DNA from 2 places in the Flavihumibacter rivuli genome. Region 2 is predicted to be linked to the other one. Evidence: riboswitches for the same ligand, from Rfam matches in the RefSeq annotation. Region 2 holds a riboswitch; the other holds the start of a gene.
The links. Region 2 has a riboswitch for S-adenosylmethionine ahead of KJS94_RS00080 (trans-sulfuration enzyme family protein). Riboswitches for the same ligand answer to the same signal wherever they lie in the genome.

Region 1 (7,496 bases), 450 kb from region 2:
TTGGGGTTGGATTGCTGGTCGGCCAGTTTAATGATCTGGTTCAGGTTGGTAATGCTTTGGGAATAAAGCGTTGACCAAAGACTGGTAAAACTGCTATTCGAGAAGATGTATCGGTCTTCCTCTGTATACTGGATCTTTGCCCAATGCTGGATAAACAGCAGGCTGGAGTTCATGTTGTTGGCCGTTCCCCAATAGGTATCTACAGCTGTTTTGATGGCCGATGTCAAAAGGTAGTCCGCCTGGGCATTTTCTGTTGCGTTGGGATTGATATTCGCCTCATCAAGTTTCTTGCTGCACGAAAGCGTTGCAATGGAAAGTATGGTAATGAGTAAGTAGCTCTTAGTATTTTTCATAAACGATTATTTAGAATTGAAGGGAAAGGTTGAAGCCATAGCTTCTAACGGTAGGCAGGGACAAGCTTTCCAGTCCCTGGGCATTGCCAGTATTAAAAGCTGTTTCCGGATCTATATGGGGAACCGCTTTGTAAATGATCCAAAGATTCCGTCCTACCGCAGAAACGGTTGCGTTGTGAAGTCTGAGTTTGCTGATCCATGATTTGGGAAGGCTATAAGAAACCCTTACTTCCCGCAGTTTCACAAATGATGCATCAAAAATATTGGCCTCATCTATTGTCCGGAATGACTTGTAATACTGTTGTGCCGGAAGGACCTTGGTGTTGGGCTTGCCATCCGAAGTGACACCATTAAAAATTATTCCATCATCATATATGGTCTCCCCATTAGGTGCTGTGGCGCCACCGGGCAGTTGGACTGTTCCATTTGATTTCTTATTATCCGGATAATAGTAGTAAAGTCCGCCATTTTCTGCGCCACGTCCTGGTAAGGTGGTGGAGAGTACTCCGGTATAGGTGCCTGTTGCATAGGTGCCACTATAGAGTTGGCCTCCAAAACTTCCGTCTATGAGTACGGAAAGGTTGATTCCCTTGTAGGTGAAACTGTTGGTTACACCGCCAAACCAATCTGGGGTATACTTGCCCAAAACCCTTTTGGTGGGATCGATCCGCGGTGCCCCATCTGCATTTACCAGGATCTGCCCCTGATCATTTCGTAAGTAGGCATTGCCAAACAGGGTTCCATAAGGCTGGCCAACGGTAGCGATTACCTGTGCAGAGTTTGTTCCAATCACATAGTTCTTAAGACGACCTTCTTCGTCCAATTTGATGACCTTACTCCTGTTCTGGGCATAGTTCAAGGAAACATCCCAGGTTAGTGGTCCTTTTACAGGGGTTAATCCCAGCTGGATCTCCAGGCCTTTGTTGTTGATCTTCCCGGCATTCAGCAGTTTCTGGCGATAGCCAGTTGAAGGACTCACATCCACGCTCAGGATCTGGTTGTAACTATTGGTATTGTAGACACTGATATCCAGCCTGACCTTGTTGTCAATAAAGGCCAGTTCAGCGCCCAATTCTTCAGAGGTTGTGGTCTCCGGTTTGAGGTTCTGATTGAGGTCTATACCGGAAGCTGTTAACTGGGGATAGGAGCCGAATGGTGCTGAGAACAGGAAGGTGTTGCGCAGCTGGTAGGGATCTGCGTCCTTACCTACCTTGGACCATCCCGCCCTGAGTTTGGCATAACTTAACCAATCGCTTTTGATATTAAATGCTTCGGTTAATATCAGGCTACCGTTGATGGATGGGTAGAAGTAAGAACGGTTTTGGGTGGGAAGGGTACTTGACCAATCGTTCCTGGCGGTCAGGTTAAGAAAGGCGAAATCCTTATAACCGATCTGGGCTGCCCCAAACAAACTGTATACCAGCAGCTTACTGTAATAGTTGGAAGAGATCAATGGATCCCTTGAATTGGCAAGGGAATACAATCCTGCTACAGCCAGCCTCGGCGCTTGCTGGATGTTTTCTTCATAGAACTTGGAACGGATGTTTCCGCCTGCCACCAAGTCAATGCTCAGGTCCTTGGGCAATGATTTTTTGTAATTAAGGGTGGCTTCTGTATTGGTTTCATTAACCGTATAGCCGTCTTCCTGGTAGGAACCAAATGGTGTACCATTGGTGCCATACGCCACTTTTAGTTTCCTGCGGTCATTGTAATAGTCGGTGCCGGTGAAGAAGTTCAATTGAAGGCCTTCAATGATCTTATAATTGAAGCCAGCCTTACCTATGAACCGGTTCCTTCTTTGCTCTACTGTGTTCTCATAGGCAATGAAGAAAGGGTTGCTGTAATAGCTGTTGTTCCAGTTGAAGGTGCTTCCGTCCGGATTCCGGTAGTTTTTGAGACGATTGATATCTACCTGCCTTCCAAACCAGGTGAATTGCAACATTGTACTGGTCGCCCTTCTGCCACCTGCACCGGGAAGGTTATCGGCCCTGTTCTGGTAGTAGTTGGCGTCGGCAATGAAACTGAGTTTGGGTGTTAAGCGTAAGGTGGTATTCAAGCTTACCGTATTGCGGCCCTGGCTGGAATTGGGCACCACGCCTTCCTGTTTGAAATTGTTAAAGGAGATTCGGTAATCCACTTTTTCTGTTGCATCGGCAATGGATATCCCGTTATTCAGGATGTAGCCATTGCGGAAAAAATCCTTTACATTATTCGGGTGGGGGACAAAGGGCACCGGCTCCCCGTTGGAATAGAACTGGGGAATCAGCCTGCCGTCCATTCTCGGCCCCCAGCTTTCGTCTACCCCATCGTTGATGCCGCCGCCTCTTCCATCGACATAGCTGAATTTGCCGTCAGATCCCTGGCCAAAGGTATTTTGGTAGGAGGGGAGTGTGAGCAATTGTTCAATTGAAAAGCCGGTATTGAAGGTTATGCCAATCCCTTTTTTTGATTTCCCTGATTTTGTCTTGATGAGGATGACACCCGCTGCTGCGCGTGAGCCATAAAGTGCAGCTGCATTAGGTCCTTTTAGCACGCTGATGCTTTCAATATCATCAGGGTTGATATCAGCGATGGCATTGGCGTAATCCCTGGAACCGCCTACGCCCAATTGCGAATTGTCAACCGGAACACCATTTAGGATGAATAATGGCTGGTTGTTGCCTGCGATGGAGGTCTCTCCCCTGATGATGATCCTGGATGATCCCATATCGCCCTGGCTATTGGTAATGCGTACGCCCGCTAATTTGCCTTCAAGGGCACTGACAATATTGGGTTCCCGCGCTTCAGCGAAATCTTTTGACTTGAGTTCCTGAACGGCATAGCCTACGGACTTTCTCTTCCGGGAAATGCCAAGTGCAGTTACGACCACTTCATTGAGAGAGCTTTCACCCCTTTCGAGGTCGACCAGGCTGTTCTCGTTCAGTGCACTTACAGGGATTTCTAAAGGCTTGAATCCGACATGCGTCAGTATCAATGTGTCATTGGGGTGGGCGCTGATCTCGAAGCCGCCGTTCCCTTGTGTTACGGAAGAGGATACGCCGTTCTTGGTGCGAATGGTTACACCGTTGAGTAATTGTTGGTTCTCTTTCGTTCTGACCGTGCCCTTGATGATCTTTTGTTGGGCATAGATGGATGCCGACAGTAGCAGGAATAGTAAACTGCCAGCCAGTTTTGTAGATATATGCATAATTACGGGTTTGTTTGCGTTTGGATAATAAGGGTCCCTTCCCATGCCCATCGGGAGTTGGGCATAGGCGTAGCAAGGGCCGTCCCTGAGTCCGCTAAGCGATCAGGGCAGGCGTGGAAACGAACTGTTTAGTGGGAGAAGTTCCTTACCTACAACAACAGCAGCAGGGAAGCTGTGATAGACAAATAGCGTTGGGGAAGCGGTTGTTTGAGAGGGTCTGTTCCATTTCTTTCATTTTAATGGTGATTAAACATGTAATCACTTATCAGCACCAGACAAGCTTAGTTCTGCACTAAGTATAAGATACCTGGCCTATCTCTCCCCACGGGGGATGGATTTGGCACCTTGTCTTTTTGCGAGACGGTTGCCAAGGCTTCATCGGGCCATGTCCCTCAGCCATTCTTGATAAGCAATGCAAGGCAAAATTAGGAGGCAAATATTATTCTACCAAAATAGTAGACTAATATTTTGCGGTAGATTTAGTAGGATTTTTGCAGTGAGGGGGTTTTGTGCGCCTGTGGGGGGAGACCTTTTTAACCTCTTAACCTCAGCGGGCGCGGTCGAAGAGGACCCCGATGTACAAAAGACGAAATGATTTATGCATCCAACAGCTAATCTCATCTTCCAACTACCCGTTGGTCATAAGACACAACGGGGGCGGGTATACGTAATCTGCGCTGTTGATGGTAGCGATGCAATTCTTTTAACCTCAGCGGGGTCTCTCGTAGAGGACCCCGATGTGCCTCCTACCGCTATTCATCAGGGTCCCCTTCGGGAGACCCTGCTGGGGAGAGGGTTTCCTTCTTCCAACTACCCGTTGGTCATAAGACACAACAGGGGCGGGTATACGTAATCTGCGCCGTTGATGGTAGCGATGCAATTCTTTTAACCTCAGCGGGGTCTCTCGTAGAGGACCCCGATGTACCTTCTACTGCTATTCATCAGGGTCCCCTTTGGGAGACCCTGCTGGGGAGAGGTGGGGGGAGACCCTGCTGAGGAGAGGTTTTCCTTCTTCCAACTACCCGTTGGTCATAAGACACAACGGGGGCGGGTATACGTAATCTGCGCCGTTGATGGTAGCGATGCAATTCTTTTAACCTCAGCGGGGTCTCTCGTAGAGGACCCCGATGTCCTCATCCTGTTATTCAGCAGGGTCCCCTTCGGGAGACCCTGCTGGGTAGACGGGAAGGAGACCCTGCTGGGTAGACGGGAAGGAGACCCTGCTGGGGTAAAGAAGATCACATTTCCACATCTTCCTCCCTCATCCCTCTCCCCAATCTACACAAACCAATAATTCCTTATATTAGGGAAAACCAAACTAACCAATATGAGATCCGCAAAACTGTTTATGCTCTTGCTGGGCATGTTGGGCTGTACCCTATTGTATGCCCAACGAACAGCCATCACAGGAAAGATCACCGACAAGACCGGTAATCCGCTCTCCGGTGCCTCCGTGAGGGTGAAAGCCACCAAGGCCGGTACCACTACCAACGAAGCCGGCCAGTTCTCCGTCCAGGCCGCTAAAGGCGATGTGCTCGAGATCACCATGGTAGGCTACCAGCCTGCCTCCGTTACCGTTGGGGAAAGCACCGATATCAGCGTCACCATGGAATCTGCCGTGACCGACCTCAGCGGGGTGGTATTGGTGGGTACGCGTCGAGCCGGCCGCGTGAAGATCGAGACCCCTGTGCCGGTGGATGTGGTGAATGTTGGACAGGTAGCCCTGCCGACTGCCAGGATGGACCTGACCTCTATCATCAACTATTCTGCTCCTTCCTTCAACTATAACAAACAAAGTGGTAGCGATGGTGCCGACCATATCGACCTGGCTACCCTGCGCGGTCTGGGTCCCGACCAAACCCTGGTGCTGGTGAATGGCAAGCGCCGCCACCAGACCTCCTTTGTTGCAGTATTCGGTACCCGTGGTCGTGGTGCTTCCGGAACCGACCTCAGTGCCCTTCCAGTTGGCGCCATTGAGAAGGTGGAGATCCTGCGCGATGGTGCTTCTGCCCAGTACGGTTCAGACGCGATCGCCGGGGTGATCAACCTGGTCCTGAAGAAGAGTGTGGGCAAGCTGGATGCGAATATCGGCTGGTCCGGCTACTATGATAAGGAGTTCAACCCTGCCTTCAAGCCCGAACTCGGCCAGTATGTATATGGCAACAAGGTTGACGGTAGTACTTTCAGTGCCAACCTGAATTATGGTGTGGGTATCGGTAAGAACGGTGGTTTCATCAATTTCACCGGTAACTATATCACCCAGGGCAAGACCTACCGCCAGGTACTGGAGACCGATGAGGCCAGCGACAAATGGCTGCCCACCAATATTTACCGTCGCGCCCATGGCGATGGCTCACTGGATGCAGGGGGTATTTTCATGAATATGGAACTGCCCTTCGCCAATAGCAAGACCACCTTCTATGCCTTTGGCGGGTACAATTCCAAGAAATCAGATGCCTATGCCTTCACCCGTAACTGGTCCGCCCGTCCCGAGCGCTTCCCAACCGATGCGAATGGCGATCTGATCGAAGTGCCGGGCATCATCTTCACCACCTCAGACGGTGAACAGTATTATAACCCCCATATCCAAACGAAGATCAAGGATTATTCCATCTCTGCCGGATTGCGTGGAAAGATGGGTGCCGCCTGGGATTGGGACCTGAGCAATACGCTGGGTAGTAATGATTTCCATTTCTATGGCGACAAGACCTTCAATGCCTCACTGGGACCCAACCAAACCCACTTCGATGATGGTGGGTTCAACTTCCTGCAGAACACCGTTAACCTGAACTTCTCCCGCGGCTTCGACAATATTGCCGAAGGCTTCAGCCTTGCACTGGGAGCAGAGTTCCGCAGTGAGCGGTACAAGATCACTGCCGGTGAGGAAGCTTCCTACAAGAACTATGATCCCAATGGTGATAAGGCCGGAGGTTCCCAGGGCTTCCCCGGTTACCAGCCCGATGATGAGGTGAATGCCACCCGCAGCGTGTTGGGTGTGTATGCCGATGCAGAACTGGATATCACCAAGCGCTGGCTGGTGAGTGGAGCGGTTCGCTTCGAGAACTACAGCGATTTCGGGGCTACCTTCAACGGTAAGTTCGCTACCCGTTACAAGATCACCGATAATTTCAACCTGCGTGGATCGGTGAGCACCGGTTTCCGTGCGCCTTCCCTCATGCAGATCAACTTCAGCTCTACCTTCACTACAGTGCAGGGCGGTAATATCTCTGAAGTGAAGATCGCGCCAAACTATAGTCCCATTACCCGTGCAGCCGGTATCCCCGAGCTGACACAGGAGAAATCCCTAAACGCCAGCCTGGGCTTCAGTACCAAGCTGAGCAGCGCACTGACCCTTACCGTGGATGGTTACCTGGTGAAGGTGAAGGACAGGGTGGTATTGAGCGGACAGTTCAGTGCCGATGACCCGGACATCGATCCCGTTCTCGCAGCGGAAATGAATCGCCTGAATGTCGGACTGGCGCAGTTCTTCGCCAATGCGGTGAACACCACCAACAAGGGGATTGACCTGGTACTTGAGTACAACAAAAGCTTTGGTTCGAAGAATTTCCGGGCCTTGTTCACCGGTAACTTTCAGGATATGACCATTGATGATATCAATGTTCCAGAAAAACTTGATGCTACGGATGACCTGCGTGCCACTTTCTTCACCGAGCGTGAGCAGGCCTTCCTGCTGGCTTCTGCGCCCAAGTCGAAGTTTGGTTTGAACCTGGAATATAATTGGAAGAAGTTTGGCATCGGTACCCGCCTGACCTATTTTGGTAAGGTGCGATTGCTGGGTTATGGTGATGGTACGGAAGATGATTTCACGCCTCCGTTCAGCCGTGGTGACCTCTATGCCTATGTTCCTGCAGATGATGATGGTCGTCCCGTGAAGGATGAGTACAACTATGGCGGCAAGCTGGTGACCGACCTTTATGCCAGCTGGCACCTGACCA
Region 2 (7,496 bases):
TGGCCGTATCGGACCCAAATGCCAATACATCCTGCGGTGTTCCCTGGGCAACGATCTCACCCCCATGCTTACCCGCTCGAGGACCAATATCCACCAGGTGATCAGCTGCCATCATGATATCCTTGTCATGCTCCACCACCAGTACACTGTTGCCGATATCCCTAAGGTTTTGAAGGGCCGTGATCAACCTGTGGTTATCGCGCTGGTGAAGACCGATACTGGGCTCATCCAACACATAGGTGATGCCCTGCAACTGGGAACCGATCTGGGTAGCCAGCCTGATGCGTTGGGATTCACCACCACTCAGGGTTTTGGAAGAACGGTTCAGCGTAAGGTAGGTCAGGCCAACATCCAGCAGGAATTGAAGGCGTTCCCTTATCTCCTTCAGGATATCCTTACTGATCACATTCTGGCGATCGGACAGCCGCTTTTCGATTCCAGTGAACCAGGTCATCAACTGATCGAGGTTCAACTCGCTCAACTCAGAAATATTTCGCCCATCTATCCTGAACCACAAGCTCTCCTTTCTCAACCTCGCCCCATTACAGGTGGAACAGGTGGTCAATTCCATAAAGCCTTCCGCCCATTCGCGTATGGCCTCGGAAGTGCTGCTGCCGGCAAACCACCTTCTCAGTTGGGGGATCACTCCTTCAAATTCTTCCGCATATACCCTTGCACCGGAATCGAACTCGTCAAAATCGATGATCTCTTCGTTATTGCCTGCTTCATTTCCATAGAGAATTACATTCAACGCAGCAGTCGACAATTCCTTGACCGGCTTCTTCAAATCGATTTTATACTTTTTGGCAACCTGCTGCACTTGCCGGAACACATATGCATCCCTTTCTTCACCCAAAGGAGCAATGGCACCTTCCTTGATACTTAGCGACCAATCAGGTATCACCTGTTCCATGCTTACCTGGTACACTGTGCCAAGGCCCTTACAGGTTGGGCAGGCACCATAGGGAGAGTTAAAGGAGAAGCTATTGGGCGAAGGCTCTTCATAACTGATGCCCGTATCCTCACACATCAACTGCTTACTGTATTGTACCACCTTATCCGTATCCTGTAGATGCAGGAACATCAGGTCCTTCCCTACCTGCAGGGACTTTTGCACACTCTGGCTTAACCTGAGGCGCATGTCTTCCGAAACAGCCATCCTGTCCACCACTACTTCAATATCGTGGATCTTGTATCGGTCCACCTGCATCTTTGGTACCAGGTCCTTGATCTCACCATCCACACGTACCTTCAGGTATCCTTTCTTGCGGACATCTTCAAACAATTCGCGGTAATGGCCCTTACGTCCCCTTATCAAAGGGGCCAGGATACTTATCTTTTTCCCTTTGTATTTATGGTAGATATTCTCTACGATCTCTTCCTCACTGAACTTGGTCATCTTCTTACCGGTATTGTAGCTATAGGCTTCCCCTGCCCTTGCAAAAAGCAGCCGGAGGAAATCATATACTTCGGTAATGGTACCAACAGTTGAACGGGGGTTCTTATTTGTCGTCTTTTGTTCAATGGAAATAACAGGGGACAGCCCGGTGATCTTGTCTACATCAGGCCGTTCCATATCACCGATGAATTGCCGGGCATAGGCACTAAAACTCTCCATGTACCGACGCTGGCCTTCGTTATATATGGTATCGAAAGCAAGGGAGGATTTACCGCTGCCACTTACGCCCGTAAATACCACTAATTTATTCTTGGGAATATGGATATCAATATTCTTCAGGTTGTGTTCACGCGCACCAAAAACATTGATGCTTTCTTCGCTTAGTTCCTGATCTTTGGGTCTTCTTTTCATAATTGCCGTTCAAAGATAAAACAAGCCCGTCCGCCTTTGGTTGAAAATGATGCCGGGATAGTAGATTTTGACGGCATTATTGAATTAAATATTTTTGTAATGTCTATTGAATTCTATTACCATTAATCAATAAATCCTTAGAAATGAAAAGTATCAGCAGACCCGTATTTGGATTGGCAGCAGCGGCATTGTTACTGGCCGGATGTGAATCGATGAATAAAACACAGAAAGGAGCCGCAGTAGGAACCGCGGGCGGTGCAGCAGTCGGTCTAGCTATTGGTTCCCTTTTCGGTAAAGCCGGCCTGGGCGCCCTGATTGGTGCAGCCGTTGGGGGAACTGCCGGAACCCTGATCGGCAAGAAGATGGACCAACAGGCAAAAGAGATTGAGCAAACCATTCCCGGCGCAAAAGTGGAAAGGCATGAAGAGGGGATAGAAGTGGAATTCAACAACGCCATCCTTTTTGGCTTTGATAAATCAGCACTCTCTAAAGAAGCCAAGGACGAGTTGAACAAACTGGCCACTATTTTGGTGAAATACCCGGACACGAATATTGAAGTGCAGGGCCATACCGACTCCAAAGGAGACTCTGCCTATAACATGAAATTATCGGCAAGAAGGGCCCAGGCCGTGGTAGACCAGTTGAAGACGCAGAATGTAGCCCCGGAAAGGTTAAAGCTGGTGGCACACGGGGAAAACCTGCCCAAATACCCCAATGATACAGAAGAAAATATGGCCAAGAACCGGAGGGTAGAATTCCTGATCTATGCCAACGAAAAAATGAAGGCCGAGGCCAAGAAAGAAGCCGGGGAACAATAGCCATAGCGGTTTGGCTAACAACAGTTAGGAAAAAAAATTAGCTCATTTAATTCCCTGCTGTTATCTTTGCACCAGTTCTTTAACGCATCGCTTATCAAGAAAGGCTGAGGGAAATGGCCCGATGACGCCTTGACAACCTGTTTCTTACCATGGTAAGAAGTAAGGTGCCAAATCCATCCCCTAAAGGGGAAGATAAGTCTGATGAATAGCTTCTGAATATCAAAAATTTTCATAGAGCTCTTCTGATGATTTATCGGAAGAGCTTTTTTTATGCCCTTCCGATCCTGATCCTTGGTAAGTGGTGTCGCTGACAACCTGTTTTTCAACGAACAAAACTGTTTAACATGCAAGCGACAACACAACTCTTACACAGCATCCCAGTTGATGCACAAACCGGCGCCATTGCAGTGCCCATTTACCAGACCAGCACTTTTGTGCAGGAAGCCCCAGGCGTGAACAAGGGGTATGATTACAGCAGGACAAACAACCCCACCAGGGCAACCCTTGAACAGATCGTTGCCGAACTGGAAAATGGCGCAACCGGCGCGGCATTCTCCAGCGGGCTGGCAGCCATTGATGCAGTGATCAAGCTATTGGAAAGCGGTGATCACATCATTGCGGTTGACGATATCTATGGTGGTGCTTTCCGCTTATTTGACAAGGTGTACAAAAAGTTCGGGATCAGTGTTTCATATGTGGATACCAGTGATCTCGATGCCATTGCAGCTGCAATACAGGATTCCACCCGTCTTATTTGGCTGGAAACCCCAACCAACCCCACCCTGAAGATCAGCGACATCAAGGCTATAGCCGCACTGGCAAAGGAAAATAACATCCTGCTTTGCGTGGACAATACTTTTGCTTCCCCGGCCTTACAAAAACCGCTCGACCTGGGTGCGGACATCGTCGTGCATAGCGGAACCAAATACATTGGCGGGCATTCGGATGTGATAGCAGGACTGGTGGTCACCAAAACAAAGGAACTGGGCAGCCAGGTCAAGTTCTACCAGAATGCCTGTGGCGCAGTCCTTTCCCCTTTCGACAGCTTCCTGCTGATCAGGGGATTGGAGACCTTACACCTCCGCATCAAACAACATTGCAGGAATGCAGCGTCAATTGCCGGTTTCCTTGCGCAACACCCGCTGGTTGACAAAGTTTATTACCCCGGTTTATCCAGCCATCCGAATCATGCAACCGCAAAGGCACAGCAGGAAGACTTTGGCGGTGTGGTTTCCTTTTCATTGAAGACAGATACTATTGAAGCCGCGACGGCCTTTGTTACTGCCACCCGTTTCTTCCACCTGGCAGAAAGTCTTGGCGGAGTGAAAAGCCTGGTAAGCCATCCGGCCAGCATGACCCATAAATCCATCGATGAATGGAGAAGGAAAGCAGCCGGGGTGTCCGACAGCCTGATCCGACTCAGTGTTGGTCTGGAAGACGCCAGCGACCTGATCAGCGACATCGATACCGCACTAGCTCTTGTGGCCGCAACCCATTCCTCATCAGTAACCATTTAAGATCGTTTAACCACCACAACAAAGCAACAATGAGCCATCACAAACAATTAACCATCGGATTATTCGGATTTGGCGTAGTAGGCGAAGGATTGTACAAGGTCCTGCAACAAACACCCTCGCTGAATGCCTCCATCAAAAAGATATGCATCAAGAATCCCGGCAAGAAAAGGAATGCACCGGATGCCTTATTCACTACTGATAAGGACGAATTGCTGAATGACGAAAGCATCAATGTGATCGTTGAAGTAATCAATGAAGCAGATGCCGCATTCGAGATCGCCACTACCGCCCTTCGCAACGGAAAATCAGTTGTCAGCGCCAGCAAGAAAATGATTGCCGAGCACCTGCCTGAACTACTTGCCCTGCAACAGGAAACCGAACAAAGCTTTTTGTATGAAGCAGCGGCCTGCGCCTCCATTCCCGTGATCAGGAACCTTGAAGAATACTACGATAATGACCTCTTGCATGGCATCAAGGCCATCATCAATGGCTCAACCAATTTCATCCTCACCAAAATGTTTGAGGACAAACTGGACTTCCAACAGGCACTCCTGCTGGCCCAACAACTCGGATTCGCCGAGTCGGATCCCACATTGGATGTAGAAGGATATGACGCCATCAACAAATGGACCTTCCTGCTCACCCACGCCTACGGCATCATAGAACACCCGGACAACCTGCTGTTCACCGGCATCCAGAATATCCATGCTATGGATGCAGCTGTAGCAGCAGAGAAAGGTCAGCAGATCAAACTGGTAGCACAGGCACAAAAGCTAAGCAATGGCAAAGTGGCCAGCTTTGTACTGCCCCAGTTTGTACCACAGGATGACCATCTCGCATTTGTGAAGAATGAATACAATGGTGTAGTGATAGAAAGCGGTTTCGCAGATAAACAATTCTTTTATGGAAAGGGTGCCGGAAGCTTTCCCACTGCTTCTGCAGTACTGAGTGATATCTCAGCCTTACGCTATGACTACAAGTACGAATACAAGAAACTTTATCACCACCAACCCAATGAACTCACCAAGGATTTCTACTTGCGGGTCTATGTAAGTTTTACCGACTGGAAATACATACCCAGGGATAAGTTTGAATGGATCGAGGAATGGCATGCAAGGGAGGAAAGAAAATACCTTGTTGGGGTATTGCCGGTGGCAGAGTTGTTTGAGAAAAACTGGTGGAAAGAGAACAGCACCTCACTGATCCTGGCAGCACAACCCATTATTGAAGATACCAGTATCCAGAAGCTGAAGAAGAAAAGCCTGGAATTAGCTGGTGTTCTTGATTAAAGCGTCTCCTTTGTTGTGGTTAATATGCAATATCCCTCTGCATGGCAGGGGGATATTCTTTACCTGACTTCGAGGTGACTACCGATCCGCCTGATCAATTCATGACAGGCCCTTGTGTGGTGGTAGGGACATTTCCAAAAACCCAAGCGGTCCTGGTTGACCAGGGGACGCAATGAAGCATCCACTCCCCAAAGCCAATCCAGTTTATCATTATCCATAAGGTAGTTGCTTACAAAATTCCAAAGCTGAAAAACACGATCCAGGTAACCCTGTTCTCCAGTTAGAGACCAGGCATTGAAGTACCCAACCATTGCTTCTACTTGCGGCCACCAATGCCGTTCAGCATTCCAATTGCTATATGTCCAGTCTGATTCATACAGCAAGCCCCCTTCAGGACTCATTGCCATTGTTGTGGCTTGAGTAATCTTAACAGAAAGTTTCCTGAACTTCTCCACCAAAACCGGGTCCCCTATGGCTTCAGCAGCATCCAGCAAAAGCCAGGAGGCTTCTATATCGTGACCATATGAAATGTCCGAAGGAACCCGGTTCCAGTCATGGCTAAAAAAAAGATGCTGGTGACTGTTAGCGGGATCAATAATATATTTCGGGAACAGCTCTAGCAGCTCAACCAGCCTTTCCTGCAGCAGGTCGGAATCCCAGACCTCATTTAAATTGGCAAACGCCTCCAGCAGGTGGAGGTGGGTATTCATGGTTTTCGGCACATTCACTTCCTTCTCACTCAAACGCATATCCGAAGGCATTCGCCATTCCCGGTCAAACGCTTCCAAATAGCCTCCAAATTGCTTGTCATGACCATGTTGTTCCAGGAGCCAAAACAGGTCCTTTGCCAATGTTAGCGATCGGGGATCCCCTGAAGCCTTATAATATTCAGCAAGGCCGTAGATGCCAAAGGCCTGCCCATATACCTGTTTTCTCGTTTGCTTTACTGCACCATCAAAGTTTACCGACCAATAGAGTCCACCATTTTGTTTATCCAGGAAAAACTGATGCAGGAACTCAAATGAACGTTGCGCAAGCCCCAGGTACATGGAACCGCCACCGGCATTATAGGCTTTCGAGAAGGCCCACAGGACGCGACTATTCAGGATCAGGCTTTTCTCTGCAAAAGGATCAACCTTACCATCATAACTAATCCTGCCCAGGAATCCTCCATACTGCTGATCTATGGTCGACTCCGCCCAAAACCCAAGTATCCTATCCAGCTCCGACTGCAATCCAGATCTGAACCTGAAAAGCTTCGAAGCCACAGGATCACTGACCGTATTCAGAATTAGCTGCTCTCTCAATCTCCGGAGTATTTTACCAAGTAACTAGACAAGATCGGGAACTTACTGCTGCATTGGGCAAGCAAAAATTTCTCACCATTCTTCCAATTTATTCCACCAGGTAAACTTCAGGATCACCACCGCAAGCAGTAAAATGAAAACCGTTAAAAGTAAAGGGAACTCCATCCAAAGGACCAGGTACATGGGCAGGAGGGTAAGGCAGGTCTGGCCTATGATCCCGATTAGGACGTTGAACAGGTCAAGCCCCATTCGCTTATTACCGACAAAACCCGGGTCTTCCGCCACCACCTGTTCATGGATGGGCTTCCACCATCCCCATGGCCTAACCGTTTTATAGAAATGCTTCAATACTTCTTGTTGAACAGGAGGCGCCTTGAAGGTTCCTGCAATGCTTCCAGCAAGGGATAACAGGAACAACCATGGCCAATAAAAAAGGGGAAGGCCTTTTGTAAAATAGGGAAAGACAAGCGAAGCAAGGATACCGGTCAACATACCCCAATAAAACCCACTGGCATTAAAACGCCACCAGTACCATTTGAGCAGGTTGGCAGCGATATAACCACCATACAATGCAGCAACGATCCATTGTACAACTGAATTGACATCCCTGGCGAACACCCCGAGTATGATGCCAATAACCACCATAGTCGTACCACCCATGTAATTCACCAGCAGGGCGCTGCGGTCAGAGGCACGAGGGTTGATATACTTCAGGTAAATATCATTGGTAATATAGGCCTGTGCAGCATTAAGGG

Region 1: another riboswitch for S-adenosylmethionine. It lies ahead of KJS94_RS16370 (SusC/RagA family TonB-linked outer membrane protein); the one in region 2 lies ahead of KJS94_RS00080 (trans-sulfuration enzyme family protein).

Annotation. Positions count from the first base shown of each region.
Region 1 is NZ_CP092334.1:3,860,041-3,867,536, forward strand. Features, by position in the region: gene KJS94_RS16365 (SusD/RagB family nutrient-binding outer membrane lipoprotein) at 1-353, opposite strand, end outside; gene KJS94_RS16370 (SusC/RagA family TonB-linked outer membrane protein) at 364-3,540, opposite strand; SAM riboswitch class I at 3,850-3,952, opposite strand; gene KJS94_RS16375 (TonB-dependent receptor) at 4,868-7,496, shown strand, end outside.
Region 2 is NZ_CP092334.1:12,762-20,257, reverse strand. Features, by position in the region: gene uvrA (excinuclease ABC subunit UvrA) at 1-1,810, opposite strand, end outside; gene KJS94_RS00085 (YiaD family glycine zipper/OmpA-like lipoprotein) at 1,954-2,628, shown strand; SAM riboswitch class I at 2,717-2,827, shown strand; gene KJS94_RS00080 (trans-sulfuration enzyme family protein) at 2,973-4,145, shown strand; gene KJS94_RS00075 (homoserine dehydrogenase) at 4,175-5,434, shown strand; gene KJS94_RS00070 (AGE family epimerase/isomerase) at 5,494-6,741, opposite strand; gene KJS94_RS00065 (sodium:solute symporter family protein) at 6,814-7,496, opposite strand, start outside.